2 regions of the Nonomuraea roseola genome follow, and region 2 is predicted to be linked to the other one. Evidence: predicted binding sites of a transcription regulator. Region 2 holds the regulator's gene; the other holds the start of a gene.
The links. Region 2 encodes LexA, which represses DNA repair genes until DNA is damaged. Its sites were predicted from a motif close to TCGAACANNTGTTCGA; they were not measured.
Positions count from the first base shown of each region.

Region 1: the regulator LexA is predicted to act here: its motif matches at 7,540-7,555, upstream of ABFX55_RS12715 (SAV_6107 family HEPN domain-containing protein).

Region 1 covers NZ_BAAAXC010000012.1:124,633-138,821, reverse strand. Annotated here, with positions in the region: gene arcC (carbamate kinase) at 65-1,000, shown strand; gene ABFX55_RS12755 (amino acid permease) at 1,012-2,436, shown strand; gene ABFX55_RS12750 (universal stress protein) at 2,433-3,317, shown strand; gene bldD (transcriptional regulator BldD) at 3,583-4,077, shown strand; gene ABFX55_RS12740 (MBL fold metallo-hydrolase) at 4,232-5,014, opposite strand; gene ABFX55_RS12735 (MerR family DNA-binding protein) at 5,098-5,496, shown strand; gene ABFX55_RS12730 (MarR family winged helix-turn-helix transcriptional regulator) at 5,559-6,011, opposite strand; gene ABFX55_RS12725 (LLM class oxidoreductase) at 6,102-6,386, shown strand; gene ABFX55_RS12720 (LLM class flavin-dependent oxidoreductase) at 6,415-6,798, shown strand; gene ABFX55_RS12715 (SAV_6107 family HEPN domain-containing protein) at 6,835-7,281, opposite strand; gene ABFX55_RS12710 (ferredoxin) at 7,596-7,787, opposite strand; gene ABFX55_RS12705 (cytochrome P450) at 7,784-8,947, opposite strand; gene ABFX55_RS12700 (TetR/AcrR family transcriptional regulator) at 9,030-9,644, shown strand; gene ABFX55_RS12695 (aldo/keto reductase) at 10,018-11,001, shown strand; gene ABFX55_RS12690 (L,D-transpeptidase family protein) at 11,185-12,012, opposite strand; gene ABFX55_RS12685 (YbaK/EbsC family protein) at 12,111-12,587, shown strand; gene ABFX55_RS12680 (GNAT family N-acetyltransferase) at 12,584-13,129, shown strand; gene metF (methylenetetrahydrofolate reductase [NAD(P)H]) at 13,239-14,159, opposite strand.
Region 2 covers NZ_BAAAXC010000015.1:6,899-21,087, reverse strand. Annotated here, with positions in the region: gene ABFX55_RS23030 (hypothetical protein) at 1-656, opposite strand, end outside; gene leuS (leucine--tRNA ligase) at 1,206-3,686, shown strand; gene ABFX55_RS23020 (DUF1697 domain-containing protein) at 3,871-4,389, shown strand; gene ABFX55_RS23015 (S41 family peptidase) at 4,454-7,600, shown strand; gene ABFX55_RS23010 (MalY/PatB family protein) at 7,657-8,640, opposite strand; gene ABFX55_RS23005 (hypothetical protein) at 8,875-9,120, shown strand; gene ABFX55_RS23000 (glycoside hydrolase family 6 protein) at 9,368-10,837, opposite strand; gene ABFX55_RS22995 (hypothetical protein) at 11,367-11,534, shown strand; gene lexA (transcriptional repressor LexA) at 12,305-13,012, opposite strand.

The DNA of each region.
Region 1 (14,189 bases), on a different contig from region 2:
CCGCGCCCTCCGGGCGAACACCATCAAGGCACCTGCACACTTCGCAACCCCCGGAGACTGAGCGATGCGGGTACTGGTCGCCCTCGGGGGAAACGCGCTCATGAAGCGCGGCGAGAAGCCGGACGCCGACACGCAGCGGGCGAACGTGGCCGTGGCGCTCAAGACGCTGTCGAAGGTCGCCGAGCGGCACGAGCTGATCATCACGCACGGGAACGGCCCGCAAGTGGGCGTGCTGGCGCTGGAGAGCACGTCGGACCCCAACCTGACCAAGCCCTACCCGTTCGACACCCTGGTCGCCGAGACGCAGGGCATGATCGGCTACTGGATGCTGCAGGCGCTGCAGAACGCTCTGCCGGGCCGTCAGGTGATCTCGATCATCTCCCAGACCCTGGTGTCGGCGGTCGACCCCGCCTTCGACGACCCGACCAAGTTCGTCGGCGAGGTCTACGACGAGGAGGAGGCGCGGAAGCTGGCCGAGGAGTACGGCTGGACGATCAAGCCCGACGGCCAGTACTGGCGCCGCGTCGTCCCCTCGCCCAAGCCGCAGCGCGTCGTCGAGACCAGGCTGATCCGCAAGCTGGTGCGTGACGGCGTCACGGTGGTGTGCGCGGGAGGCGGCGGCATCCCCGTCATCCGCGACGAGAACGGCCGGCTGTCGGGCGTGGAGGCCGTCATCGACAAGGACCTGACCGGCTCGTTGCTGGCCGAGTCGCTGGAGTGCGACGCGTTCCTGATCCTGACCGACGTCCCGCGCGTCATGAGGGACTTCGGCACGCCCCGGCAGAGCGAGATCAGTCACACCACTCCGCACGAACTGCGCTCGATCGACTTCCCCGCGGGCTCCATGGGGCCGAAGGTGGAGGCGGTCTGCAGGTTCGTGGAGACCACGGGCGACATGGCCGCGATCGGCAAGCTCGACGAGGCCATGTCGATCCTGGAGGGCACGGCGGGGACGATCATCACTCCGAACGCCACCTGGCCGTTGTCCAGCACCCTGTAAGGAGGCTCCGCGTGGCGCTCGTCGAACGGCTGTTCCGCACCAAGCCCACCGACCAGATCGTGGCGGAGGGCGGACACGGAGAGGGCGGCGAACTGCGCCGCACCATGTCCCTGTGGCAGCTGACGCTGTTCAGCGTCGGCGCCACGCTGGGCACGGGGATCTTCGTCATCCTCGGCCAGGCCGTCCCGAAGGCGGGGCCCGCGGTCGTGCTGGCCTTCGTGCTGGCCGCCATCACCGCGCTGTTCTCCGCGCTGTCCTACGCCGAGCTTGCGGGGACGATCCCGGTGTCCGGCTCGTCCTACTCCTACGCCTACGCCACGCTCGGCGAGATCGTCGCGTGGGTGTGCGGGTGGTGCCTCATGCTGGAGTACGCGGTCTCGGTGGCGGCCGTCGCCGTGGGCTGGGGCGAGTACCTCAACACCTTCCTCCAGGGCGCCTTCGGCTGGACGCTGCCTGCGGCGATCACCCACTCCCCCGGCGACCAGGGCGGCGTGGTCAACCTGACCGCCATCCTGATCGTGGTGCTGGCCACCTGGCTGCTGCTGCGCGGCACCTCGGAGTCGGCCACGGCCAACTCGATCTTCGTGCTGATCAAGGTCGCGGTGCTCGCCTTCTTCTGCGTGGTGGCCTTCACCGCCTTCGAGTCGGGCAACTTCGCCGACTTCGCTCCCATGGGCGCCGCCGGCATCACCGCCGCCGCCGCCCAGGTCTTCTTCTCCTACATCGGCTTCGACGCCGCGTCCACGGCGGGCGAGGAGGCCAAGAACCCGAGGCGCGACCTGCCGCTGGCGATCATCCTCTCGCTCGCCATCGTCACGGTGATCTACGTCCTGGTCGCGCTGGCGGCGATCGGCGCCATGCCGTGGACCGACTTCGACCCCGACTCCACCGAGGCCAGCCTCGCGCTCATCGTCGACCTGGCCACCGGCGCCACCTGGGCCGGGCTCATCGTCTCCTTCGGCGCGGTCATCGCGATCGCCAGCGTGGTCATCACGGTCCTGTACGGCCAGACCCGCATCCTGTTCGCGATGTCGCGCGACGGGCTGATCCCCAAGGTCTTCCAGAAGGTCAACCCGCACCGCCAGGTGCCGGTCGCCAACACGCTCATCGTGTGCGTGTTCGTCGCCGTGCTGGCCGGGCTCGTACCGCTCGGGCAGCTGGCCGAGGCCACCAGCATCGGCACGCTGTTCGCCTTCACCATCGTCAACATCGGGGTGCTCGTGCTCCGCCGTACCAGGCCCGACCTGCCGCGCACCTTCCGCACGCCGCTGTTCCCTGTCACACCGATCCTTGGCGTGATCTTCTGTGTGCTCCTCATGTACGAGCTGGCCTGGGTCACCTGGGTGGCCTTCCTGCTGTGGACCGCCGTGGGCCTGGTGGCCTACTTCCTGTACGGCTTCGGCCACTCGCGCCTCAACGAAGGGAGCGTCCGATGAAGATCGAGCATGTCCTCGCCGGCTTTCTGCCCGACTCCCGCGGCCATGACGGGCTGGCGCTCGCCGTCCTGCTGGCACGCCAGGCGGAGGCGAAGCTGACGGTCGCGACCATCCAGCCCCCTCCGTGGGCCTCGCCCGGCCCCGGCAGGGCCGACGAGAGCGCGTGGCGGGCCTATCTCAAGGAGCAGGCCACCGTGGGGTTCGACCAGGCGCGCCGGGTGGCGGGCGAGCAGGCGGACTACATCACCCGCTTCAACAGGGGCAGCGGACGCGGTCTCGTGGAGCTGGCCCGCACCTCCGACGTCGACGCCGTGGTGATCGGCTCGGGCCCGCGCGGGTCGAAGGGGCGCATCTCGCTGGGCAGCACGGCCGACCAGTTGCTGCACGCCTCACCCGTGCCGGTGCTGCTGACGCCCAAGGGCTACGCCGAGGACCTGCCCTCGCGCGTCGACAGGCTGACCGTCGCCTACCGGCGAGGGCCCGGCTGCGACTCCGCGGTCAGCGTCGCTGCCGGCGTGGCCTCCGTGCTGGACGTGCCGCTGCGCCTGGTCACGCTGGTGGTGGGCGCGAACAGGGCCAGGATCGAGCAGCAGATGCTCGGGAACCTGCGCGAGCAGGCCACGGCCGACCTCGAACGGGCCGTCGAGGGCCGCCGCCGCGAGGTCGAGGTGGAGACGCTCGAGGGCAGGAACGTCACGGCCGCGTTGGCGGAGACCGAATGGCGGCAGGGCGAACTGATCATCCTCGCCTCCAGCGAGTCGGGGCCGCTGCGGCGGGTCTTCCTCGGCGACACATCGGTCAAGATCATACGGGCGGCGCCGCGTCCGGTGTTCGTCCTCACCCGAGAGCCGTTCGGCTCTCGGCAAACACTGACGAAGTAGTGTTACTCACGGGACAACAGTGACGTTTGAGGCGGACCCCCCCGGACCGGATTCGGCATCTTTTTTCCAATCAGCTTGACCTTCGGCTCCCACAGCTTTACCGTCACTGTCCGTAACCACACCTCGCGGCGTTCTGGGGTAAAACCCCAAAGCCACGGCTACCGAAGGTGCCCGTTCGGGCGTCAACCCCCCGGTGGTCCAGGCACAAGCCGCAAGGGAGCACAATCTACTGAGAGCTGTACATAACGAGCCGGGGGGCCACACGATGCCGTCTGAGTACGCCAAGTCGCTGGGTGCACGACTCCGCGCCATCCGCACCCAGCAGGGGCTGTCCCTGCACGGAGTCGAAGAGAAGTCGCGCGGACGCTGGAAGGCGGTCGTCGTGGGTTCCTACGAACGCGGCGACAGAGCGGTCACGGTGCAGAAGCTTGCCGAGCTTGCCGACTTCTACGGCGTGCCGGTCTCCGAACTGCTGCCCGGCGGCGCGGCGCCCAGCCCGCTCGGGCCGACGCCGAAGCTTGTGATCGACCTTGAGCGCCTGGCGACGCTGCCCAAGGAGAAGGCCGGGGCGCTGGCGCGCTACGCGGCCACCATCCAGAGCCAGCGTGGCGACTACAACGGCAAGGTGCTGTCCATCCGCCAGGAGGACCTGCGCTCGCTTGCCGTCATCTACGACAAGTCGCCCAGTGAGCTGACCGAGGAGCTGATCAGCTGGGGCGTGCTCGACGCGGAGGCCCGCCGCGCCGTCGAGTCCTTCTGACCCCTCACGCCCGGACGAAGGGGCGCCTCCGGAACCTCCGGGGCGCCCCTTCGCCGTCCCCCGCCCTTCACCGTCCACCCCGCGTCGCAGGGGCCCCTGTCGAGGGCCTGCCCCAGAGTTCAGGCCCGTGCCTGGTTCAGTCCTGCCCCGGGGCTCAGGCCCGCTGAGTGAATCGGGCGAACTCCCACGGGTCGTGCGCGGAGAAGACGCTCACCTCGTCCGCGTGCTCGCTCGCCAGCTCCCGCAGCCTGCCCTGGTTGGCGATGCGCAGCTCGGCGTCCACCTGCGAGTCGAGCTGCACGATGTCCAGCAGCGGGTGCGACTCGGGGCCGCCCGCGTCCAGTTCCCGGTGGTAGAAGTAGGCGTCGCCCGCGTGCACGAGCCACTCCTTCCCCGCCCGTACGGCGACCGCCGCGTGGCCGACCGTGTGCCCGCCCAGCGGCACCAGCAGGAACTCCTCAGGTAGCCCGCGCAGCGCCTGGACGCCCGCGAAGCCGTACCACTCCTGGCCATGGCCCGTGCCGTACGTCTCCCAGCGCGGCCCGTGCGCCCAGTGCGCGGGACGGTAGCGGCGGCTCGGCCCCTCGGCCATCGCCGCCTCGTACTCCGCCGCCATGACGTGCACCCGCGCCTCGGGGAAGTCGGGAAGCCCGCCCGCGTGATCGACGTCGAGATGGGTCAGCACGATGTGCCGGACGTCGGCGGGGTCGTAGCCCAGCTCGGCCACCCGGCTCAGCGCGGTCTCGCCCCTGTCGAGCCGCGGCGAGACCAGCTCCACCCACTCGGGGTCGAGGACCTCTCCTGGCCTGTCCACGGAGTCGAGGCCCAGACCGCTCTCGACCAGCACCAGCCCGTGCGCGTCGGTCTCGACCAGCAGCGCGTGGCACACAGCGGCCGCGGACTCGAGGCCTTCGTAGGTGGGGTCGAGGACGCGCATGGACCCCAGGTTCAAATGGTGAACTCTTGTCATGCGCCCTACACTGCTACTTGAAGCGCGGTTCAAGTCAAGGAGGCTCCCAGATGCTGCTCGACATCGGCGAGGTGGCGCAGCGGTCCGGGCTGGCCGCCTCCGCGCTGCGGTTCTACGAGCGCAAGGGGTTGATCAGCGCCGTCGGCCGCAACGGGATCAGAAGGGCCTACGAGCCTGAGACGCTCAGCCGCCTGGCGCTGATCGCCTGCGCCAGGAGCGCGGGGTTCACCCTGACCGAGATCGCCACCCTGCTGCACGCCAGGCCGTCCGACGAGGCGCTGCGCGAGCGCGTGGCGCAGAAGGCCGACGAGCTCGACGGGCGCATCGCCCAGCTGACCCGCATGCGCGACAGCCTGCGCCACGCGGCCTCCTGCACCCATGACCCGCTCGTGTCCTGCCCCGAGTTCAAACAGGTCGTGCGCGGCGAGACACCCGACCCCGCGACCTGACCTCTTCGGAAGCCTTTCCGTTCGAGCCCCCTGCGCCCCTCCTGCCTGATCGCCCTCCGGCGTCAGGCTTCCGGGGCAGCGTCCTCAGGGGCCGTCGCGAGGGCCCGCAGGGCGCGGGTCAGACTCCGCGCGCCCTCCTCCCCCAGTGGGGCCAGGAAGCGCCGCTCCAGCTCGTCGCGCGCCCTCTCAGCCTTCTCCAGCCGGTCGCGCCCCTCGTCGGTGAGCTCCACGATGTTCTTGCGGCGGTCCTCGGAGCTGCGGCGGCGCGCGACGAGCCCCTTGGCCTCCAGCGTGTCGAGGATCGCCACCATCGAGGTGCGGTCGACGCCGAGCCGTCCGGCCGCCTCCAGTTGCGAGAGCGGGTACGCGGCCGACAGGACGGCCAGCACGGCCAGCTCCCTGCCGTCGATGCCGTACGGCTCGAGCGCCGCCGCCGACTCCTCGGCGAAACGCAGGTAGGCGTGCTTGAGCAGGTAGCCCAGACGCTCGCCCAGTGGCTCCGAAGACTGCTCCATACCGTTACCGTATCGTAGACTGATCGTCAGCTTGCTAAATCATCAGTCGCGCTGATTATATGTGCCCGAAGGCGAAAGAGGAGATCAGCCATGCGGGTGCGTTTCGGCATCAAGACCACTCCGATGCACGTCGACTACGCAGACATCCTCCGCGTCTGGAAGGAGGCCGACGCGATCGAGGAGATCGAGGACGCCTGGCTCTGGGACCACCTCCTGCCACTGGCGGGGCCCAGGAACGGGCCCGTCCACGAGGGCTGGACACTGCTGAGCGCTCTGGCCGCCCAGACCCGGCGGCTGCGCCTCGGGCTGCTCGTGACCGGCAACAGGATCCGCGAGCCGCCGTCCTCGGGAAGATCGCCACCACCGTGGACGTGATCGCGGAGGGGCGGCTCTGCGCGGGACCGTGAACTCCCCCAAACCCGCGCAGCGGCCCGGTCCGCCGATCCTGATCGGCGGATGGGGCGACAGGATGCTCAGGCTGGTGGCCGAGCAGGCCGACATCTGGAACGTCCCAGGGCCGCCGCACAACTCGGTCGAGTGGATCGCCGAGCGAGGCAAGGTGCTGGACGATCACTGCGCGGCGATCGGACGCGATCCGCGCGAGATCGTCAGGTCGGTCCAGACGATCGTGTCGTACGACGACGCCGCGCGGTGCCGGGAGACGGTGTGGCAGTTGGTGGAGGCGGGGATGACGCACATCGTGCTGAGCCTGCCCACGCCGTACCCGGAGGGCGTGGCCCGCCGGCTCACCGACGAGATCATCGCCCCGGTGCGGGCGGAGCTCTGAACGCCGGCCTCCTCGGTGGGTCCGGCGGGTGCGGGGTCAGCCGGCGAGGGGGATGGTGACCGGCAGCACGGGCTGGCCGGGGACGCCGAGGATCTGCTCGACCGTGGAGACGAATGTCTCGGCCTCGGCCAGCAGCTCGTCGGCGTCGGCGAGGGTCACGCCGCGCACCATGCCGGCCTCGGCCGCGGCACGCTTGGCGGCGCTGATCGAGAAGTAGCCTGCCCACTCGGCGAGCTCGGGCTCGGCCTCGGGCAGCAGCTCCCACGCGCTGCGCAGGCGGCGCCTGCGGCCCTCCATCGGACGGGGACGGGCGGCGAGGATCGCCGCCGCCGCACGCAGTGCCGCCAGGTGGGCGGCCACATATCGGGACGCGGGGGTGCGGGCCGTCGCGGCCTCGGCCAGGCAGCCGCGTGAATCGGTGAGATGTGCCCTGACCGCAGGCGACAGCCTGGGCCCGTGCGTGTCACTGAGCCGTGTCGTCATGCCAGCCTCCTTTGAGGGGTCTTGGCGGCTCCCGGCGTTCGCGCCGATGAAGTCAACAGTTGCAGACCCCACCGACATTTCCGCCGGGCGGCCGGACGAGGAGCTTCCCCTCTCCCCGTCCGGCCAGGGCACGCCCACTCGTCTCCGCCGACGACGAGGACGAGCCCTTCGCCCGGGGACCCGACCGCGGGCTCCGCCTGGGGGTGGCGACGCCCGCGACCAGGTCCTTCGACGTGAGCCGCGAGCCTCACGTCGTCATCGAACATAATTTCGATGACGGAGGATGTCAACCGATTCCGCGAACACAGGTTCGATCAAAGAGCCGCCAGCGCGCCCGAGGGACAGAGGGTGAGCGCCCGCCTGACCGACTGCTCCAGACCCGCGGGCACCTCGCTCCTGAGCACCACGACCACGCCCTCCTCCTCGCTCTGGTCGAACACGGCCGGCACGGTCAGCGCGCACATGCCGGCCCCGACGCACACCCCCGTGTCGGCCGTGACCCTCACCAGGTCACCCGCAGGCTGTGCACGCCGTAGATGCTCATGTCCGCCCGCATCGGCACCTCCTCGGCGGGGACCGCCAGCCGCAGCGAGGGGAAGCGTCGCAGCAGCGCGGGGTAGGCGACCCGCATCTCGATCCTGGCCAGCTGCTGGCCGAGGCACTGATGGATCCCGTGGCCGAAGGACAGGTGGCTGCCCGCGGGCTGCCGTACGTCCAGCGCGGAGGGGTCGGCGAAGCGGGAGGGGTCGCGGTTGGCGGCCGGGATGGACAGCGCGACGCACTCCCCTGCCCTGATGGTCGTGCCCTCGATGACGACGTCCTCGACGGCGGTCCTCGTGGGGCCGACATGGATGATCGACAGGTAACGGAGCAGCTCCTCCACCGCGTTGTCGATCACGGTGGGGTCGTCGCGGACGAGCGCGAGCTGCTCGGGGTGCTCCAGCAGCGCGAACGTGCCGAGCGCGAGCATGTTGGCGGTCGTCTCGTGCCCTGCCACCAGCAGCAGGAAGCCCATGCCCGCGATCTCGTCGTCCTCCAGCTCTCCGCCTCCGATCAGCGCGGTGAGCAGGTCGTTGCCGGGCTCGACGCGCTTGCGGGCGATGAGCGTGTAGAAGTACTTGATCAAATCGTTGATCGCCGACTCCATCTCTCCAGGAGAGCTGTCCAGGCGCAGCAGCCTGGCCGACTCGTTCTGGAAGTTCTCCCTGTCCTCGTACGGCACGCCGAGCAGCTCGCAGATGACCAGCGAAGGGATCGGCAGCGCGAAGTCGCGTACCAGGTCGGCGGGCGGCCCCGCGCGCTCCATGTCGTCGAGGCAGCTCGCGGCGATCTCCTCGATGCGCGGCTGGAGCTGGTTCATCCTGCGCACGGTGAAGTGCCCGGTGAGCAGCCGCCGGTAGCGCGTGTGATCGGGCGCGTCCATGCGGAGGAAGAACCCCGGCGGCACGCGCCCCTTCGGCAGGTGCCTGGAGGCGACGAGCGGATGCTGGCGATCCGGCTCGGCGCTGAACCTCGGATCGGCCAGCACGGCACGGCCGGCCGCGTGCCCGCGCACCAGCCAGCCGACGTGCCCGTCGGCGAACGTCAGCGGCCGCACGGGCGCCGGATCGCCGAACAACTCGTCCGGCGGATCGAGCCTGCGCTGCCGGCTCATCGGGTAGGTCATACCGCACTCCTTCGTGAGATCGACTCCCTCCCAGAAAACATCATCGGATGCAAAGTTTCAATCAGTGCAGTATCTTGGTTGCATGAAGGTCGAAACGGGACTTCGAGCGCGTAAGAAGGCCCGCACCAGACGCGCGCTGGTGGAGGGCGCGATGCGGCTGTTCACGCAGAAGGGCTACGAGCAGACCACGCTGGCCGAGATCGCCGCCTCGGCGGACGTCTCGACGCGCACGTTCTTCAGCTACTTCGCGGGCAAGGAGGACGTGGTCTTCTTCGACGCCGAGGACCGCCTGCGCGAGGCCCTGGCCATGATCGGCGGACGACTGCCGGGCGAGTCGGTCGCCGCCCTGCTGGCCCGGGTGGTGGAGGCGGGCGCACGGTGGGAGGACGACCTCACGGGCAGGCTCGCCACCGAGCGCTTCCACCTGATGATGGCCGTGCCCGTGCTCCAGGCGAGAGCGCTCCACCTGCTGTTCGACAGCCAGCGGCGGCTTGCCGAGGCGCTGTGCTCGGCCTACCCCGACGAGGTGGATCCCGTGACGGCCGCGGCCGCCGTCGGCTCCTTGGTGGGAGCGGCGAAGCTGGCGGCCGTCATGAGCCTGACGAGGGGCGAGACTCACGAGCAGGCGTGGACGGCGGCGCGCAGGGCGGCGGAGATCGCCGCGGGAGGTCTCCAGTCGCTCGGCCGCACGCCCTGACAGACCGGCCAGAAGCCCCCAGGGCTTCCTGGAGCTCCTGATACGGCCCCCGGCCACTTGGAATGACCGGGCCGCCCGGTGAGTGCCCTGCGTGGACGTGAAGGCCCACTGGACCCACGACAGCGGCCGGCGCGACCGCCCACGGCCTCCCTCGGGAGAAGGGCGGCCTCGTGAAAGCCGAAGAAGTCACGGTGCGCGACGACGCGAGGTGGTCAGGCCGGTCCAGACGCCCGCCGAGCCCCCAGATCTCGACAGGGGCACAGGCCCCCATGCCGCCGATCGTGATCCTCTACCTCGTGGTGTAAGACACCTTTGTCCGCGATGTCACCCCTGACCCGCATCGCGGAAGGCAACCGACCCGGATAGGAACGATGTGAACCACGATCGCCAGCCGTACCGCAGATGTGGCCGCAGCGGGCTGCTGCTGCCCGCGATCTCCCTCGGGCTGTGGCACAACTTCGGCGACGGCAGAACTCTGGAGAGCCAGCGGGAGATCCTGCACAAGGCGCTCGACCTCGGCATCACCCACTTCGACCTGGCCGACCGCTACGGCCCGCCGTTCGGCGCGGCCGAGCACACCTTCGGCGCGGTCTACCGGCGCGACCTGCGCCCGCTGCGCGACCACATCGTGGTCACGACCAAGGGCAGCAACCCCATGTGGGACGGCCCGTACGGCAAGGGCAACTCCCGCAAGCACCTGCTGGCCACGCTCGACCGCTCCCTCGACAGGCTCGGCCTCGACTTCGTCGACATCTTCTACCTGCACAGGCAGGACCCCGAGACACCGCTGGAGGAGCAGGCGGCCACGCTCGACCACATGGTCCGCACCGGCAGGACGCTCTACGTCGGCGTCTCCAACTTCAGCCCCGAGGCCACGACCGAGATCGCCGCCCTGCTGCGCGGGATGGGCACGCCGCTCCTGGTCCACCAGCCCCGCTACTCGATGATCAGGCGCGGCATCGAGGCGGAGCTGCTGCCCGTGCTGGAGCGCGAAGGGGTCGGCTGCGTCGTCTACTCGCCGCTGGCGCAGGGCCTGCTGACCGACCGCTACCTCGACGGCATCCCCGACGACTCGCGCGCCGCCGAGGGCCGCTTCCTCGGCAGGAGCGACGTCACGCCCGAGGTGGTCGGCTTCGTCCGCGCGATCGGCTCCATCGCCGCCGAGCGGGGGCAGACGGTGGCGCAGATGTCGCTGGCATGGGCGCTGCGCGATCCGCGCGTGACCTCGGTGCTGGTGGGCGCCTCCAGCGCCGCCCAGCTGGAGTCGAACGTCGCGGCCGTCGACAGGCTCGACTTCACCGAGGACGAGCTGGCCGCGCTCGACCGGGCCGCGAAGGAGGCGAACGTCCTCGCGTAGGAGCACCGGCCTGCTCCACCCAGACGGGCGCTCGCAGGGCCTTGCCCTTCGGGCGCCCGCCGGTGCGCTCGATCGTGGCCGGCGCCCGCACGCCCTGCCAGGTCACGTCCGGCCCCGCCGGCTTCCACCCTCACATGGCGGCGGGGCGCCCGAGGCGTGATGGCGTGGCCTGGAGTGCCGGCCTCATCGCTGGAAGCGGCCGCGGACGTGCACGGGAACCCCCTTGCCGAGGAGCCCGGGGAGCACCCCCGCCACGTTCATCGGCAGCCGCACGCACCCGTGCGAGGCGGGGTACAGCGGCACCGACAGCGCGCCGTGGAAGGCGATGCCGCCGTTGAAGAAGATCGGGTTGTAGAGCTGGCCCAGGTAGGACCTGTGCCAGCCGGAGGCGCGCCAGGTCGTCTTGAAGTTGCCCGTCGGCGTGGTCGCCGAGCCGCAGAAGCGCTGCGACTTGCCCTGCCACACGGCCGTCTCGCAGTACGGCACGCCGCTGCCCGAGGAGATGTGGGTGATGAGCTTCACCTGGCCGTCGACGTAGAGGACCATGACCTGCTTGGCCAGGTTGACCTCCGCCCTGGTGGGCTTTCCGCCGGGAACCAGGATCTTCGGGCTCTTCGGGCTCTCCAGCGCCGCCCACGTCCGCTTGCCGACGGTGCTGCTCGGCCTGATGCCGTTGACCTTCTGGAAGGCCCACACCGCGGCGAGCGTGCTGCCGCCGTACCTGCCGTCGACCCTGCCTGGCAGGTAACGCAGGTCCTTGAGGCGCTGCTGGAGCCACTTGACCGCCGAGCCCTTGGAGCCGAGCTTGAGCGGCTTGTCAGGCGCGGTGACCGCGCCCGCCTTCACCGCCGCGCCCGCCTTCACCGCCGGGCCGGCCTGCACGGGCGCGACCTGCGTGGCCCCCGCCACGGGTCGCACTTCCACGGCGGCGGCCGCCGAGGCGCCCGCTGAGAGAATGACGGTCCCAGCCGTCATGAGCGCGGCCAGACCGAGCTGACGTCGTGCCCACATGCCAACCATCCCCTCATATCATTAACAATTGAATCAACGGACCCTAGCGCACCACCATGCGTCGGCAATCCGTTGGTCAATCTGTTTAGAGTGGGCGCATGCCCGAAAAGTTGCACCCCAACGCCGTCCGCGTGGCATCGGCCCTGCGTGAGCTGGGTGCCACAGGTGAGATCGTGGTCCTGCCCGACTCGGCGCGCACCGCCGCCGAGGCGGCCGCCGCGGTGGGCGTGGACGTCGGCGCCATCGTCAAGAGCATGCTCTTCGACGCCGACGGCGCTCCCCTGCTGGTGCTGACCAGCGGCGCGCACAACGTGGACGTGAACCTGATCGCCCGCACGGTCGGCGCCGAGAAGGTGCGCAGGGCCGCGCCCGAGTTCGTCCGCGCGGCCACGGGGCAGCCCATCGGCGGCGTCGGCCCCGTCGGCCACCCCGCGCCCATCCGCACGCTGGTCGACAGCTGGCTGGGCAAGCACGAGGCGATCTGGGCCGCGGGCGGCCACCCGCACGCGGTCTTCCCGACCACCTTCGACGAACTGCTGCGCATCACCGGCGGCACGGTGGTCGAGGTCGAGTGATCGAGATCCGCGGCACGGGACCTGCGGAGTTCACCGACCGTCTCGAGACGGTGATGAGCATCTACACCGCCGCCATGCACCCTCCTGCGGAGCAGATCACCGGGCGGCAGGCGATCATGCGTGGGCACGGCGCCCACCCTGACTTCCGCTGCCTGTTCGCCGAGCTGCCCGACGGCAGGACGGCGGGCTTCGCCTACGGCTTCCACGGCCTGCCGGGACAGTGGTGGCACGACGTGGTCTACCAGGCGCTCCAGGAGAGGTCGGGCACGGAGGTGGCCGAGGCGTGGCTGGGCGACTCACTGGAGCTGGCCGAGGTCCACGTGCACCCCGACTACCAGGGCAAGGGCATCGGCAGGGCGCTGGTCCACGCACTGTGCGAGGGACGTCCCGAGCGCTCGGCGGTGCTGTCGACCCACGACCACCCGACCGCGGCCCGCCACCTCTACCGCAGCCTCGGCTTCACCGACCTGCTCACGCAGTTCGTCTTCCCCGGCGGCTACGAGCACTACGCCATCGCGGGCGCGGTCCTGCCGCTCCGCTGAGCGCCGTACGGCACGCCTGCCAGGGCCTGCCGGGGGGCGTGCGTCCCGTACGGGACGCACGCCGGGGTCTGCCGGCGGGCGGACGTGCCGTACGGGACGCTCTCGCGGGTCAGGCGGTCAGCGCGGCGGGGTGCAGGAGCTGGAAGACCTCGCGCGTCGCGCTGGAGCGGTTGAAGGTGATGAAGTGGATGCCGGGCGCGCCTTCGTCGAGCAGCCGCTGGCACAGCTCGGCGCCGTGGTCGATGCCCAGGCGGCGCACCGCGGCGGGGTCGTCGGCGACGGCCTCGAAGCGGGCGGCGACGTCGGGAGGGAACGGCGCCCCCGACAGCTGCTCCGACCTGGCGATCGTGCTCATCCTGGTGACCGGCATGATGCACGGGATGATCGGCGTCTCGCAGCCCTGGGCCGCCACCCTGTCGCGCAGGCGGAGGTAGTCGTCGGCCTGGAAGAACATCTGGGTGATCGCGTAGTCGGCGCCCGCCCTGCACTTCCTGACGAAGTAGTCGGTGTCGGCCTCGATGGAGGGCGAGCGCGGGTGCTTGTAGGGGAAGGCGGCGACGCCGACGCAGAAGTCGCCCGCCTGCCTGATCAGCTTGACCAGGTCCTCGGCGTAGAGGACGCCCTCGGGGTGCTTGACCCACTCGCCGTTGGGGTCGCCGGGCGGGTCGCCGCGCACGGCCAGGATGTTGCGCACGCCCGCGTCGGCGAAGCGGCCGACCAGGTGGCGCAGCTCGCGGATGGAGTGGTTGACCGCGGTGAAGTGGGCCACGGGCGTGAGCGTGGTCTCGTGCGCGATCCGCTCGACGATGTCGACGGTGCGGTCACGGGTGGATCCGCCCGCACCGTAGGTGACGGAGACGAAGGTCGGGCGCAGCGCCTCGAGCTCCCTGATGGATCGCCAGAGCTGGCGCTCACCCTCCTCGTTCTTCGGAGGGAAGAACTCGAAGGAGAAGGAGCGGCCGCCGGAGGCGAGCAGATCGCGGACGGTGGGGACGCGATCGGGAAGGACGGAGGGTCGACCCAGAGCCATAATCCAAGGCTACCGGTACGAAGGCGGGCG
Region 2 (14,189 bases):
GCGGTGACGAAGCGGTGGTCGGGGTCGGAGGGGTCGCGGCTCAGGTTCGAGCCGGGCCGCGCCTCGCCCTGTGCCTCGCGCGGGTGGGTCTCCTGGGGGTGGCTGTCCTGCGGCTGGGGCGGCGCGGCGTGGGCGCCCACGACCACGGTGCGGTCGGCGGGGCCGCCCAGGGGGTCCTGCCTGCCTGGGGCCGTCAGGGGGTCGAGGCCCTGCGTCCCTGCGAGGGGGTCGGCGTTGCGCGGGGCGGAGGAGGCGCCGGTGAGGGGGTCGAAGCCCGGCTGGGCGCTCGGGGGGCCCGCGAGAGGATCGAGCCTGGGGTGGGTGCTCGGGGGACCCGCGAGGGGGTCGAGCCCGGGGTGGGTGCCCGTGTGGGCTCCTGGGTGGGCTCCCGTGTGCGTGGTCGCGTGGGCGCCGCTCGCGGCGGTGCCGTACGAGGACGAGAGCGGGTCGTGCTCCGGGCCGGACGGGCCGGAGAGGGGGTCCTGCCGGGGCGGCGGCCACGGTGCGGGACTGGACAGGTTGGACCAGGCGGGCAGCGGGGCGCGGACGGGAGGAGGCTCGGATCTGTTCGGCGCGGCGCCGCCTGCGCGGGGGGCCTCGGGCCACGACCCCGAGGCGGGCTCGATGCGCGGGGCCTCAGGCCAGGACGTGGGCACCGGCTCGTTACGAGGAGCCTCTGGCCACGACGTCGGCACTTCGGGCCAGGACGGCGGCAAGGGTGACGCTCCGGAATTCTCCGTTGCCATTGCTGCCGTACCTCCCGAGGTTATGTCCGGATTGGACGCACCCGGCATGATCTCATGCGATGCCGGTGGTTCCGCAGCCAAACGTGAGAAGCCGGTGGGATCGGTCGGCGGATCCTGCATGGGCAGGTCGTCGGGCTCCCATCCGGGCTCAGCTGAGCGCGCCACAGTGACGAGAGTAGACTAAAGGGACATACGGGGGCACGTAGCTCGAAGGTTCTCGGGGTGAGACGACCGGAAAAGGTTGCATACACCACCCTCGGTCTGACGGGAGCAGAAGGGTCCATTGTGCCCGCACGTCTCCTGCCTGGCATGGCTTTCCCTGAAGACGAGGGGTTGCGGGCTGCGCTAGTCTTGACGTATGCGTTCCGCGACCCAGCTCCTTAGCGGGCCGCGACGGCCGTCGAGCTGAACCTCCCGTCGTCGCGGCAGCCCCTCGTTGCGTGAACGAGGGGTTTTCTTATGGGTCAGAGTCAACCGAAGGACATCGCCGTGAGTGAGTACGATCCGCAGGCGCTGCAGGCCAAGTGGCAGCAGCGATGGGAGGAGCACGACCCCTTCCGGGCGAGCGAGGACGCCGCAGACCCCCGGGAGCGGCGCTACATGCTCGACATGTTCCCCTACCCCTCCGGTGACCTGCACATGGGGCACGGCGAGGTGTTCGCCATCGGCGACGTCGTCGCGCGCTACTGGTTCCAGAAGGGCTACAACGTCCTGCACCCGATCGGCTGGGACTCCTTCGGCCTGCCGGCCGAGAACGCCGCGATCAAGCGGAACGCCCACCCCGCCGAGTGGACCTACGCCAACATCGAGACGCAGGCCAACTCCTTCAGGCGCTACGGCATCTCCTTCGACTGGTCGCGCCGCCTGCACACCAGCGACCCCGAGTACTACCGCTGGAACCAGTGGTTGTTCATCCGCTTCTTCGAGCGCGGCCTGGCCTACCGCAAGGGCGGCCTGGTCAACTGGTGCCCCAACGACCAGACCGTGCTGGCCAACGAGCAGGTCGTCGCGGGCAGGTGCGAGCGCTGCGGCGCCGACGTCGTGCGCCGCGAGCTGACCCAGTGGTACTTCAAGATCACTGACTACGCCGACAGGCTGCTGGACGACATGGCGGGCCTGGAGGGCGGCTGGCCCGAGCGCGTGCTGACCATGCAGCGCAACTGGATCGGCCGCTCCACGGGCGCGGACGTGAAGTTCGAGATCGAGGGGCGCGAGGAGCCCGTCACGGTCTACACCACCCGCCCCGACACCCTGTACGGCGCGACCTTCTTCGTCGTCGCGGTCGACGCGGCGCTGGCCGAGGAGATCGTCACCGACGAGCAGCGGCCCGCCTTCGAGGCCTACCGCGCCGAGGTCGCCAAGCTGAGCGACATCGAGCGGCTGTCGACCGAGAAGGAGAAGACCGGCGTCTTCCTGGGCCGCTACGCGATCAACCCGGTCAACGGCCAGCGCATCCAGGTCTGGGCGGCCGACTACGTGCTGTCCGACTACGGCCACGGCGCGATCATGGCCGTGCCCGCGCACGACCAGCGCGACCTCGACTTCGCCCGCACCTTCGGCCTGCCGGTCAAGGTCGTCGTCCACACCGGCCTGGCCGACCCGGGCGAGACCGGCGTCGCCACCCCCGGCGAGGGCAAGCTGGTCAACTCGGGGCCGCTGGACGGCCTGAGCAAGGCCGAGGCGATCGAGAAGATCATCGAGGTGCTGGAGGAGCGCGGCACGGGCGTCGCGACCGTCAACTTCCGCCTGCGCGACTGGTTGCTGTCCCGCCAGCGCTTCTGGGGCACGCCGATCCCGATCATCCACTGCCCCGACTGCGGCGAGGTGCCCGTCCCCGACGAGCAGCTGCCCGTCACGCTGCCCGACCTGCGCGGCGAGGCGCTGTCGCCCAAGGGCGTCTCCCCGCTGGCCAGCGCCACCGACTGGGTGAACGTCGAGTGTCCCAAGTGCGGCGGCGCGGCAAGGCGCGACACCGACACCATGGACACCTTCGTCGACAGCTCCTGGTACTACCTGCGCTACACCGACCCCGGCTACACCGACGGCCCGTTCGACGTGGAGAAGGTCCGCGAGTGGGGCCCGATCGACCAGTACGTCGGCGGCGTCGAGCACGCGGTGCTGCACCTGCTGTACTCCAGGTTCTTCACCAAGGTGCTGCACGACATGGGCATGGTCGACTTCACCGAGCCGTTCCTGCGCCTGCTGAACCAGGGCCAGGTCATCAACGGCGGCAAGGCGATGTCGAAGTCGCTGGGCAACGGCGTCGACCTGGGCCAGCAGATCGACTCCTTCGGCGTCGACGCGGTCAGGCTGACGATGGTCTTCGCCGGTCCTCCCGAGGACGACATCGACTGGGCCGACGTCTCGCCCGCCGCCTCGCAGAAGTTCCTGGCCAGGGTGTTCCGCGTGTTCAACGAGGTGGCCAGCGAGCCGGGCGTCTCCTTCGCCGACGGCGACCTGGAGCTGCGCAAGTTCACGCACAAGACCATCGACGAGGTCACCAAGCTGGTCGAGTCCTACCGCTTCAACGTGGCGGTGGCCCGCATGATGGAGCTGACCTCGGCGATCCGCAAGGCCATCGACTCGGGCCCAGGCGCGGCCGACCCGGCCGTGCGCGAGGGCGCCGAGGCGCTGGCGGTCATGCTGTCGCTGGTCGCGCCGTACACCACGGAGGAGGGCTGGGAGCGGCTGGGCCGCACGGGGTCGGTCGCCCACGCGGGCTGGCCTGTCGCCGAACCCGAGCTGCTGGTGCAGGACTCCGTGACCTGCGTGGTGCAGGTGGCGGGCAAGGTGCGCGACAGGCTGGAGGTCTCGCCCGGCATCTCCGAGGACGACCTGCGCACGCTGGCGCTGGCCTCGGACAAGGTGCGCGCGCACCTGAGCGGTGAGCCGCGCAAGGTGATCGTCCGCGCGCCGAAGCTGGTCAACATCGTCCCTTAGTCCGTTCGCGGGCGTTCTTCAGGAACCTCCCGTACGGCAGGGCAGGCCGACGGCCACCGGGGTCACCCGGTGGCCGTCGGCCTTTCACGCCTCTCCAGCAGGACGTCGGCGCTCGCCGGAACGTCGCGTTCGTTCGCCGGATACCTGACAGCGGCCGGCAGGTTCACGGCGTAGCGTTCGGGACATGCGATATGTGGCGCTCCTGCGGGGGATCAACGTCAACCCCGGCACCAAGGTCGACATGGCCGACCTGCGCGGCCTGCTCCAAGGGCTCGGCTACACCGACGTCCGCACCCACCTGCGCAGCGGCAACGCCGTCTTCACCGCCGAGCCGCAGCCCACGGAGGCGATCGAGCGCGCCATCGGCGAGCGCCTGGCGCTGCCCGTCGCGGTCATGGTGCGCACCGCCGACGAGTGGCGGGCCGTGGTCGAGCGCAACCCGCTGGAGGTGCGCGAACCGGCCAAGTTCGCGGTGGTGTTCCTGACCGCGCCGCCCGACCGCGAGGCGCTGGAGGGCATCGACCCCGGCAGCTACGCGCCCGAGGTCATGCGGATCGGCGAGCGGGAGCTGTACATCGACTTCCCCAACGGCCTCGCCAGGCCGAAGCTCCCGCCGCTGCTGGAGAAGCGGACGAAGAACGCCGGCACGATGCGCAACTGGAACACCGTGACGAAGCTGCTCGAGCTGGTCGATACCTCCTGAGCGGCGGGGATTCCAGGCGAAAAAATCTTCAGCCGCCGACGAGGTCGCGCATTAGTGTGCATCTGTGACAAATGGCGCTTACCTGAGGTACCCACACCTGCACGGAGACCTGATCACCTTCGTGGCCGACGACGATGTCTGGCTGGCCCCTGTGGACGGGGGCAGGGCATGGCGGTTCACCGCCGACCGCACGCCCGTCTCCTTCCCCCGCTTCTCTCCCGACGGCGCCCGGCTGGCGTGGACCAGCACCAGAGAGGGCGCTCCCGAGGCCTTCGCCGCCGAGATCGACGGACCCGAGGGCGAAAGACTCACCCACTGGGGCAACGCCGTCACGGGCGTGCGCGGCTGGACGACCGACGGCAGGGTCCTGGCGATCAGCCCTGCGGGGCAGCCCTCCCGCGACAGGATGTGGGCCTACGCCGTGCCGCTGGACGGCGGCCAGGCCGAGCGCCTGCCGTACGGGTGGGTCAGCGAGGCGGCGGTCAACGAGGGCGGCGGCGTCGTGACGGTGTCGGCCGTCTGGCGCGAGCCCTCGCAGTGGAAGCGCTACAGGGGCGGCACCGCGGCCAAGATCTGGATCGACGCCGGCGGGTCGGGGGAGTTCACCAGGCTGTTCGCCGACAGCACCGCGCAGTACTGGTCGGCCATGTGGGTCGGCGACAGGATCGCCTTCCTGGCCGACCACGAGGGCACAGGCAACCTCTACTCCGCCCTGCCCGACGGCTCCGACCTGCGCAGGCACACCACGCACGACGGCTTCTACGCCAGGCACGCCGCCACCGACGGCGCCCGGGTGATCTACAGCCACGCGGGCGCGCTCTGGATGCTCGACTCGCTGGACGGCGAGCCGTACGAGCTGGAGGTCAGGCTCGGCGGCCCGCGCCCCGCACGGGCCAGGCGCCCCGCGCCGGCCAAGGTGGCCGACTTCTCGCCAGACGCCACGGGCAGGGCCAGCGCGGTCGAGATCCGCGGCACCGCCCACTGGGTCACCCACCGCGACGGGCCCTCCGGCGTGCTGAGGGCCGAGCCGGGCGTCAGGGTACGGCTGCCGCGCGTGCTCGGCGAGGACGGCCTGGCCGTCTGGGTGAGCGACGCTTCAGGCGAGGACGCCCTGGAGGTCGGCAGGCCTGGAGGGGAGATCCGCACGCTCGCCGCCGGCCAGATCGGACGGGTCCTCGACCTGGCCGCCGCCCCCGACGGCAAGCACGTCGCACTCGCCACGCACGACGGACGCCTGCTCACCGTCGACACCTCCGCGGGCTCGGTGAGGGAGCTCGACAGAACCGTCAACGGCGACATCAACGGCATCACCTTCTCGCCCGACTCGGCCTGGCTGGCCTGGTCGCACCCGCACCACGAGCCGCTGCGGCAGATCAAGATGGGGCGCGTCGACGGCACCTCCACCATCGACGTGACCTCGCAGCGCTTCAGCGACTACGCCCCCGTCTTCGCCAAGGACGGCAAGCACCTGGCGTTCCTGTCGATCAGGACGTTCGACCCCGTCTACGACGCGCACGTGTTCGACATGTCCTTCCCCGCGGGCGCCAAGCCGTACATCGTGCCGTTGCAGGCGACCACGTCCTCGCCGTTCGCGCCCTCGCTGGAGGGTCGCGGCTTCAACGGCGCCGAGGACTCCGGCGAGGAGGGCAAGGACAAGAAGAAGGACGTCAAGCCGGTCACCGAGGTGGACGCCGAGGGACTGCCCGCCCGTGTCGTCGCCGTCCCCGTCCCCGCTGGTCGTTACAGCAACCTGCGCACCGGCAAGGACGCGCTGCTGTGGCTGCGTCACCCCCTTGCGGGCGAGCTCGGCGACGGCAACGAGCGCGAGGAGGTCGCGCTGGAGCGCTACGACCTCAAGAAGCGCAGCAAGTGCGAGCTGGCCAGGGAGGTGCGCGCGTTCGAGGTCAGCGGTGACGGCACCCGCCTGGTCGTCACGGGCAAGGACGGCCTGCAGACCCGCGCGGCGGGCGAGAGCGAAGAGGTCATCACCATCGACCTCGGCAGGGTCCCTGTCACCATCGACCCCGTCGCCGAGTGGCGGCAGGCCTACCACGAGGCGGGCCGGCTCATGCGCGACCACTTCTGGCGCGAGGACATGAACGGCGTCGACTGGGCGGGCACGCTCGAGCGCTACGCGCCGCTGGTCGAACGGATCGGCAGCTACTCCGAGCTGATCGACCTGCTGTGGGAGGTCCAGGGCGAGCTGGCCACCTCGCACGCCTACGCCAGACCCAACGGCCAGCCGGTCGACCCCAGACGCCGCCAGGGCCTGCTCGGCGCCGACCTGGCGCTCCAGGAAGGCTCGTGGGTGGTCACCCGCATCCTGCCTGGCGAGTCCTCCGACCACGCCGCCCGCTCGCCGCTGCTCGCGCCGGGCGTGGCCGTCCGCCAGGGCGACGCCATCGTCGCCGTCGGCGGCCGTCCCGTGGACCCGGTGCGCGGCCCGCACCCCCTGCTCGCGGGCACGGCCGATCACCCCGTCGAGCTGACGATCAGGCCGGCCGCCGGCGGCGACACCCGCCGCGTGGTCGTGACGCCGCTGGCCGACGACACCGCGCTGCGCTACCACGACTGGGTGGAGGACCGTCGCGCCTACGTCAGGCAGGCGTCGGGCGGCAGGCTCGGCTACCTGCACGTGCCCGACATGGTCGCCAACGGCTGGGCGCAGTTCCACCGCGACCTGCGCACCGAGATGCCGCAGGAGGGGCTGATCGTGGACGTCAGGGGCAACGGCGGCGGCCACCTGTCCGAGCTGGTGCTGGAGAAGCTGTCGCGCAAGGTGACGGGGTGGGCGATCTCGCGAGGGTACGAGCCCATGCGCTACCCGGAGGACTCGCCGCGCGGGCCGATCGTCGCGCTCACCGACGAGTTCGCCGGCTCCGACGGCGACATCGTCAGCGCGGGGATCAAGAACCGCCGCATCGGTCCGCTCGTCGGGACCCGCACGTGGGGTGGCGTGATCGGCATCGACGGGCGCTACCAGCTGGTCGACGGCACCATCGTCACGCAGCCCCGCTACTCCTTCTGGCTGGAGGGACAGGGGTGGGGCGTCGAGAACTACGGCGTCGACCCTGACATCGAGGTGGTCATCACGCCGCAGGACAGGGTGGCGGGACGCGACCCGCAGCTGGAGAAGGCGGTGGAACTGGCGATGGCCGCCCTGAACGAACACCCGGCGGTCACCCCACCGGCCCTTCCCCCTGTGCCGTGACGACCCGGTCGCCCGTGACCGTCACCGGTGACGGGCGACCCGCCTCCATGGCGCGGTCATAGCAGGAGGCCGGCGGAGCGGGCTCGGTCCAGGCGGTCCAGCACCTCGGTGAGGATGGTCTCCGAGGTGGCGAAGTTGAGCCGGACGAAGCTCCCGCCTCCGGGCCCGAAGGCGGCGCCGTCGCTCACCAGGATCTTCGCCTCGCGCTCCAGCACCTCCGCCATGCCCGGACGCCCCAAGTCCAGCCACGCCAGGTAGGTGGCTTCGGGCGGCACGTATCCAGGCAGGCGCTCGGCGATCAGGCGCCGGTTGCGGTCGAGGACGGTCATGGTGTCGCGCAGCCATCCGTCGGCGTGCCGCCAGGCGGCGACCGTGGCCTCGACGCCGAAGACGTTGGCTCCGCCGTACAGGAAGGAGGGTTGCGCCCTGAGCGCCTCGCGCACCTGCGGAGGGCCCATGTGGGCCAGTGCGCAGCGGACGCCGCCCAGGTTGAAGGCCTTGGTGGCCGAGGTCAGCGTGATGGTGCGCTCGGGGAGGACCGAGGCGAAAGGGATGTGTCGACCCGGCGCGTAGACGAGGTCGGCGTGCACCTCGTCCGCGATGACGACCAGGTCGTGCCGCTCGGCCTGCTCGGCGAGCGCGACGAGCTCCGGCCTGCTGAAGACCTTGCCCGTGGGGTTGTGCGGGTTGACCAGGACGAGCGCGCGGCATCCGCTCAGATCGGACACCTCGGTGCGCAGGCGGCGGCCCATCTCCGCGATCGTGCCGAGGAACGGCGGGTAGGCGGGGGCGTGCATGGCGACGGTGTCGCCGGGTCCGGTGATGAGGTGGAGCATCACCTGGAGCGCCTGGTTGAGGTCGGAGAACGAGCGCACCCATGACGGCTCCGCGTCCCAGCCGTACGTGGCCAGCATCCGCTCGGCGAACGCCTCGGCCAGGGGGCCGGCGTGGGGCTCAGCGGCCCATGCGGGGTAGCCGAGATCGCCGCGGGCGCGCCGCTGAAGGGCTTCGACGATCTCGGGAGCGGTGGGGAAGTCCATGTCGGCGATCCAGCAGGCGATGACGTCCGGTCCGGCGCCGGCCCACTTGAGACCGTCCTTGGGGGGGCCTACGGATGGTTTCGTCCACCTGATCAGTGTCACCCACGACGCACGAATTGTCCGTTACGACCCGTCGAACCGCTTTCCGGCTTGCCCCATGTCACGGTCCGAGGAGACGATCAGGTCTTACTCGGTCATCCGTGAGGGTGGAGCAGCTGCGACGGAGGCACGGATATGCGCATCGATCCGGGTGGCGTGATCGGCTGGCTGTTCTCGATGGTGGTGCTCTTCCTGGTCATCTACGGGGCGATACGGCTGGCGCTCAAGCACGACAGGCGGAGCCGGATCCCCTCGCCTCGCGAGGTCGAGGACCGCAAACTCAGGGAGCGGGTCGCGGCCGAACGGGCGCGGCACGAGCGAGAAGCAGAGCAGCGGGCTGCTCGAGGTCGCGACGACGGGCTCAGCGGTTCCGCGGTCTGAGCGAGATCAGGACAGGTCCAGGCCCGCCAGCCGGGCCCTGCCGGCCAGCGTCGTCCGGTGGAAGAGACGTTCGCCTGGCTGCGGACCCGCCTCGCCGGGGTTCTCGCCGAAGCGGCGTTCAGCTTGGGGAAAGGTCTTCGGGAGGAGGAAGAGTCGCGCGCCACAGAGCGGTCTGACGGTTCCCGATGACCGGATGGACGAGGATGGCCCGGCCCGCTCTGGCGCGGGCCGGGCGCTCACGAGTTGGTCAGGTGCCGTCGATCAGGCGGACGGCGATGGCCGGGCTGAACTGGCCGGCGGGGACGTTCGGCGCGATGCCGCAGTTGCCGTCGGAGTCGCCGGGAATCTTCACCCACAGCAGCATCTCGGCTCCGCCGCCACCGCCGAGCTGGGTGGGAGTCCCGAGCTTGCGGCCCGCGGGGTTGCACCACTCGCCGTTGGAGCCGTTGCCGTTGCGGCTGGTGTCGATCACGAACCTGGCGCCGCCGCCGAGCGACGCGTTGACCGAGCTCGCGTAGGTGGCCGACTGGGCGGTCGTGTAGTAGTTGGAGACGTTCATCGAGAAGCCGCGGATGTTGCCGACGCCCGCGTTCTTCAGGCGGGTCGCCATCGTCCCCGCCGCGACCCAGCCGGCGTTGCCGCCGTCGAGGTAGGCCCACGCGTTGGTGGCCTTGTCGCGGAACTGCTGGGTGGCGTACACCAGCATGCGGTTACGGGCCTGGATGGCGGTATCGGTCATGCAGCCGAAGTCGCCGAGAGAGTCGGGCTCGATGACGACGATCGCGGGGCGGTTGCCGATCCCGGAAGCGAACGCGGAGATCCACGTCTTGTACGCCGACTCACTGCCCGCGCCGCCGCCCGAGTGGCCGCCACAGGCGTCGCGACCGGGGATGTTGTAGGCCACCAGGACCGGGAGCTTGTTCGCGGCGTCCGCGGCGGCCACGTGACGGGAGACCGCCGCGCCGACGTCGCCGCTCCAGTTGCCGAACCAGCGTGCCATCGGCTTGTCCGAGATCGACGACTTGATGCGCGCCGCCCTGGAGTCGCCCGCGTTGGCGCGCACCCAGATCGCCGGATTGGACTGGGGATCCACATAGAAGCCGTCGGTCATGGCGACCGGCCCTGAGCCCGGCTCCTCCGGCTTCGGCGTCGTCGTAGGCGACGTTGTGGGCGACGTCGTGGGGGAGGGAGAAGGCGACGGTGATGTCGATGACGTCTCGGTCAGCGAGACGTTGTCCAGGTAGAAGCTGAAGCCCGCGTTCTTGCCCAGCTGGAACGACACCTGGCCGCCCGACGTGCTCAGGCTTGAGGTGAACGGGAAGCTGAAACGCTTGCTCGTCGTGGTGAGCGAGATCGTCTTGGTCAGGGTGTTGGTGTACGGGGAGTTCGCGAGCTGGACTGTGGTGACCGCGGTGACCGGAGCGGAGGCCGAGGCGTCGAACGACAGCTTGTAGGCCTTGCCGCTGGTCAGCTTGATGTCGTTATGGCCGATCATGGCGTCCCACGGGTTGGCGGTGCCGCCCGGAACGTTGACGCGCAGACGCTCCGCGTCCAGGGCCATCGTGGTGTTGGCGGACTTCCACCAGGGAGCGGTGCCGCTGCCGAAGGTGCCGTTGACCACGAGTTCGGGAGCCGCGGCGGCGGAGACGGCGGCTGTCACCGACAGCACGGTCACCGTCGAGGCGGTGACCGCCATCAGGCGGGCTAACAATCGCACGAAATGCGTCCCTTCTGGATTCCAACATCATGTCGGTGATCAAATATCACAGGATTTAACCGCTTTCGTGACCTTTTGTGGAATGCCGATGTCCGCCGAGGGGCTCGCGCAGGAACCGCTGGGCTCGCTAGAGGAGTGGGCGCGTCTCCGCCATGCGCCGCGCCGTACGGGAGCACCGCCAGGCTGCTCGACCGGAGGAGTGCAGGCCCCGGCGGCCTTCGCAGGATGCCAACGCACCAGCCGAGTTCGGAGGCGCTCCTGGGCTCGGCTTCAGGGGGCGTGCCATTCAATTGGCTTGGGGTGGCCAGCTCACTTCTGGTGTCAGTACGGCCAGGTCGTCTCCACGACCCTTCCCCAGTTCCTCTCGCTAGAGAGCGTGCCCTTCCGACGAGCCGGGAGGAATCGTAGGGGTCGCTGCCGCCTCGAGAGTCGAGTGAGAGGGCCGCTCGATCGGCAGCCCCCGCCGGAGGACCGATCGAGCGACCCAAGACTGCGCGCTCCGATGCCGCGAGCGATGAGGGGTGGTGCCATGCGCTCGCCCCGTCAGGCCGCGAGGTGCGACACGCTCCACGGCCTCGCGACCAGGGCGGTGGACGATGTCTCGCTCGCCGTCGACGAGGGCGAGATCTTCGGTGTCCTCTCGGCTCGTGCCGCACCCGATGACGACCGTGAGACGGACTCCCACGCCAGCCGTTGACCGGCCGTGAGACGGACTCCCACGCCAGGTATTGACCGACCGTGAGGTGGACACGCATGTCAGCCCGCAAGATCCTGCGTGAGCATCAACCTCACCGTTGCCCAAACCGCCGTCTCGAGGGGCGGCATCGCCCAGCGCTCGGCATCGTCCAGCGATCCGCGTCCGCGATGCTCCGAGTGCGCCAGGCATGCGCCCGACGCCGTTCGAACAGCCCAAGATCGCAGAACACACAGGCACCTTCGAGCAGGCCACGTTCGCTGCCTCATGCGCCGTTGGATCAGACCGCGTTCGCGCGACACCGCAGGCACAGTTCGATCAGTGCGAGCCTGTCGGGCGCTCAGGCATCGTTCGAACAGATTGCGCTCGCTGCCTCATGCGTCGTTCGATCAGACCGCGTTCGCACGACGCTCAGGCGCGTCAGAGGCGCGCGACATGAACCCCAAGCCGTGCGATCGGCCGTCGGTCCGGCATGGCGATCTAGCAACCCGACCTCGCGCGATACTCGAGCATCGCGCTACTCGAGCACGAGGTTCGCGCGATATTCGGACAATAGAAAAGCGCCCGAGCCCGGACAGCCAGGCAACCTGGCCCGGCGATCGAATGGCCGATAGTTCACGACCTCGCGATCGAGGAGCCGTGCGACACCCACGCCTCACGGCCGTCTCGAACGGCTGAAAGTCGTGGGCTTGGAGAGCTTGCGGCATGCATCACGGGCCGCTCGATCGGCCGTCTCCCAGCAGAGGCCGATCGAGCGGTGGAGAGCCCCGCGGCTAGAGGCGGCGGAGGACCGCGACGACCTTGCCCAGGACGCTGGCCTCGTCGCCGGGGATCGGGTCGTAGTTGGAGTTGTGCGGGACCAGCCAGACATGGCCGTCCTTGCGCTTGAACGTCTTCACCGTCGCCTCGCCATCGATCATGGCCGCCACGATGTCGCCGCTCTCGGCAACCGGCTGCTGCCGTACGACCACCCAGTCACCGTCGGCGATGGCCGCCTCGATCATCGAGTCGCCGGTGACCTGGAGAAGGAAGAGGGTGCCCTCGCCGACCAGCTGCTTGGGCAGCGCGAAGACGTCCTCGACGCTCTCCTCAGCCAAGATCGGACCACCGGCCGCGATGCGCCCGACCAGCGGAACATAGGCCGCGGTCGGCCTGTTCACCGGCGCTTCGTCCTCGCTGCCGTCGGGGTCGACCCACAGCACCGGCTCGCCGGGCAGCCTCACCTCAAGAGCGCGGGGCCGGTGTGGATCACGCCTCAGATAGCCCTTGCGCTGCAACGCCGTCAGCTGGTGCGAGACGCTGGACGTGCTCGTCAGCTGCACAGCCTCGCCGATCTCGCGCATGGACGGCGGGTAACCCCGCTGCTGCACCGAGTCGCGGATCACCTCAAGGATCTTGCGTTGCCTGGGCGTCAGGCCCAGGGAGTCGCGACGGCGGACCGCAAGGTCGCTGACGCCGTTGTCGTCACTCCGCTCGCTCATGCTCTCCTCCTCGCCCGGCGGCCCACCTCATCGGCGCGCCTTCCGGTCCGTGGTCTTCATGTCGCACACAGCGACCGTACCGCCGATTGAGATCAACTTCAAACATTTGTTCGAGTCTTCCTCGAAATCGACGGCGACGTGGTGTACAACATCGTACGGGAGTTCGATCGACACCGTGTTCGATTCGCCGATCTTTATTGGGCCTTTTACTGAGGCCACAACGGTGCGGGAGGTCAGTTATGCGAGCGACCACAACCACGGAATCCACCACCGACGACGTCGAGAGGCTCACTCTCATCGCCGACATCGTCCTGGCAGAAGCCCGAGGAGCAGGGGGCGCCTCCGGCACGACACGCACCGACAGCGGTCCGCGGCGACTCGACGCCGGTGTTCATGGCACGCGCGCCGCGTCGGGCGCACGCCCCGTCCGCGGCCGACGCCGCCGTCCAGGCGGGCCCACCCTCGTGCTGGTGCCGTCGCCGCGCCCGGAAACCGAACGCGTCACGCAGGCACTCTCGAAAGGTGCGACGCGTCTCCCTGCAAGGGGGAAGGGCGGCGACTCGGCGCGACGAGGGCCGACCGAGACCGATGACGACCTGGCGGCCCGGCGTTCCGGCGCGGCGGCGAGGGTCAGGAACGCGGGGGCGAGCGGCGGCAAGAGGGCGGCCGAGTCGAGGGGCCGAGGGGTGATGCGGCTGGTTCGCTCTGAGGATGCCCAGGCAGTCCGGCAGTTCGGGGCGGAGGAGGGTGAGGGTGCCCGGCGCGGCGGGGCGCGGGATCGGAGGTCGAAGGGTGGGGGCACCCGGCGAGGAGTGGCCAGGGAGCGGGCGTTGCAGGGTGAGGATGCCCGGCGAACGGTGCCACAGGATCGGGCCGAGAAGGGCGAGGGTGCCGGGCGTGGCGGGGCGCGGGATCGGAGGTTGCAGGGTGGGGGCGCCCGGCGAGGGGTGGCACAGGGTCGGGCCGAGAAGGGCGAGGGTGCCGGGCGTGGAGTGGCCCGGGAGCGGGTGTTGCAGGGTGAGGGTGCCCGGCGAGGGGTGGCACAGGATCGGGCGGAGAAGGGTGAGGGTGCCCGGCGGGGGTGGTGGGAGGGCCGGCCGCGGAACGGCGCGGGCGCCTGGAGGGGCGGTGCGGACGGTCCTGGGATGGCGGGGACGTCCAGGAGGCGCCGGACCGC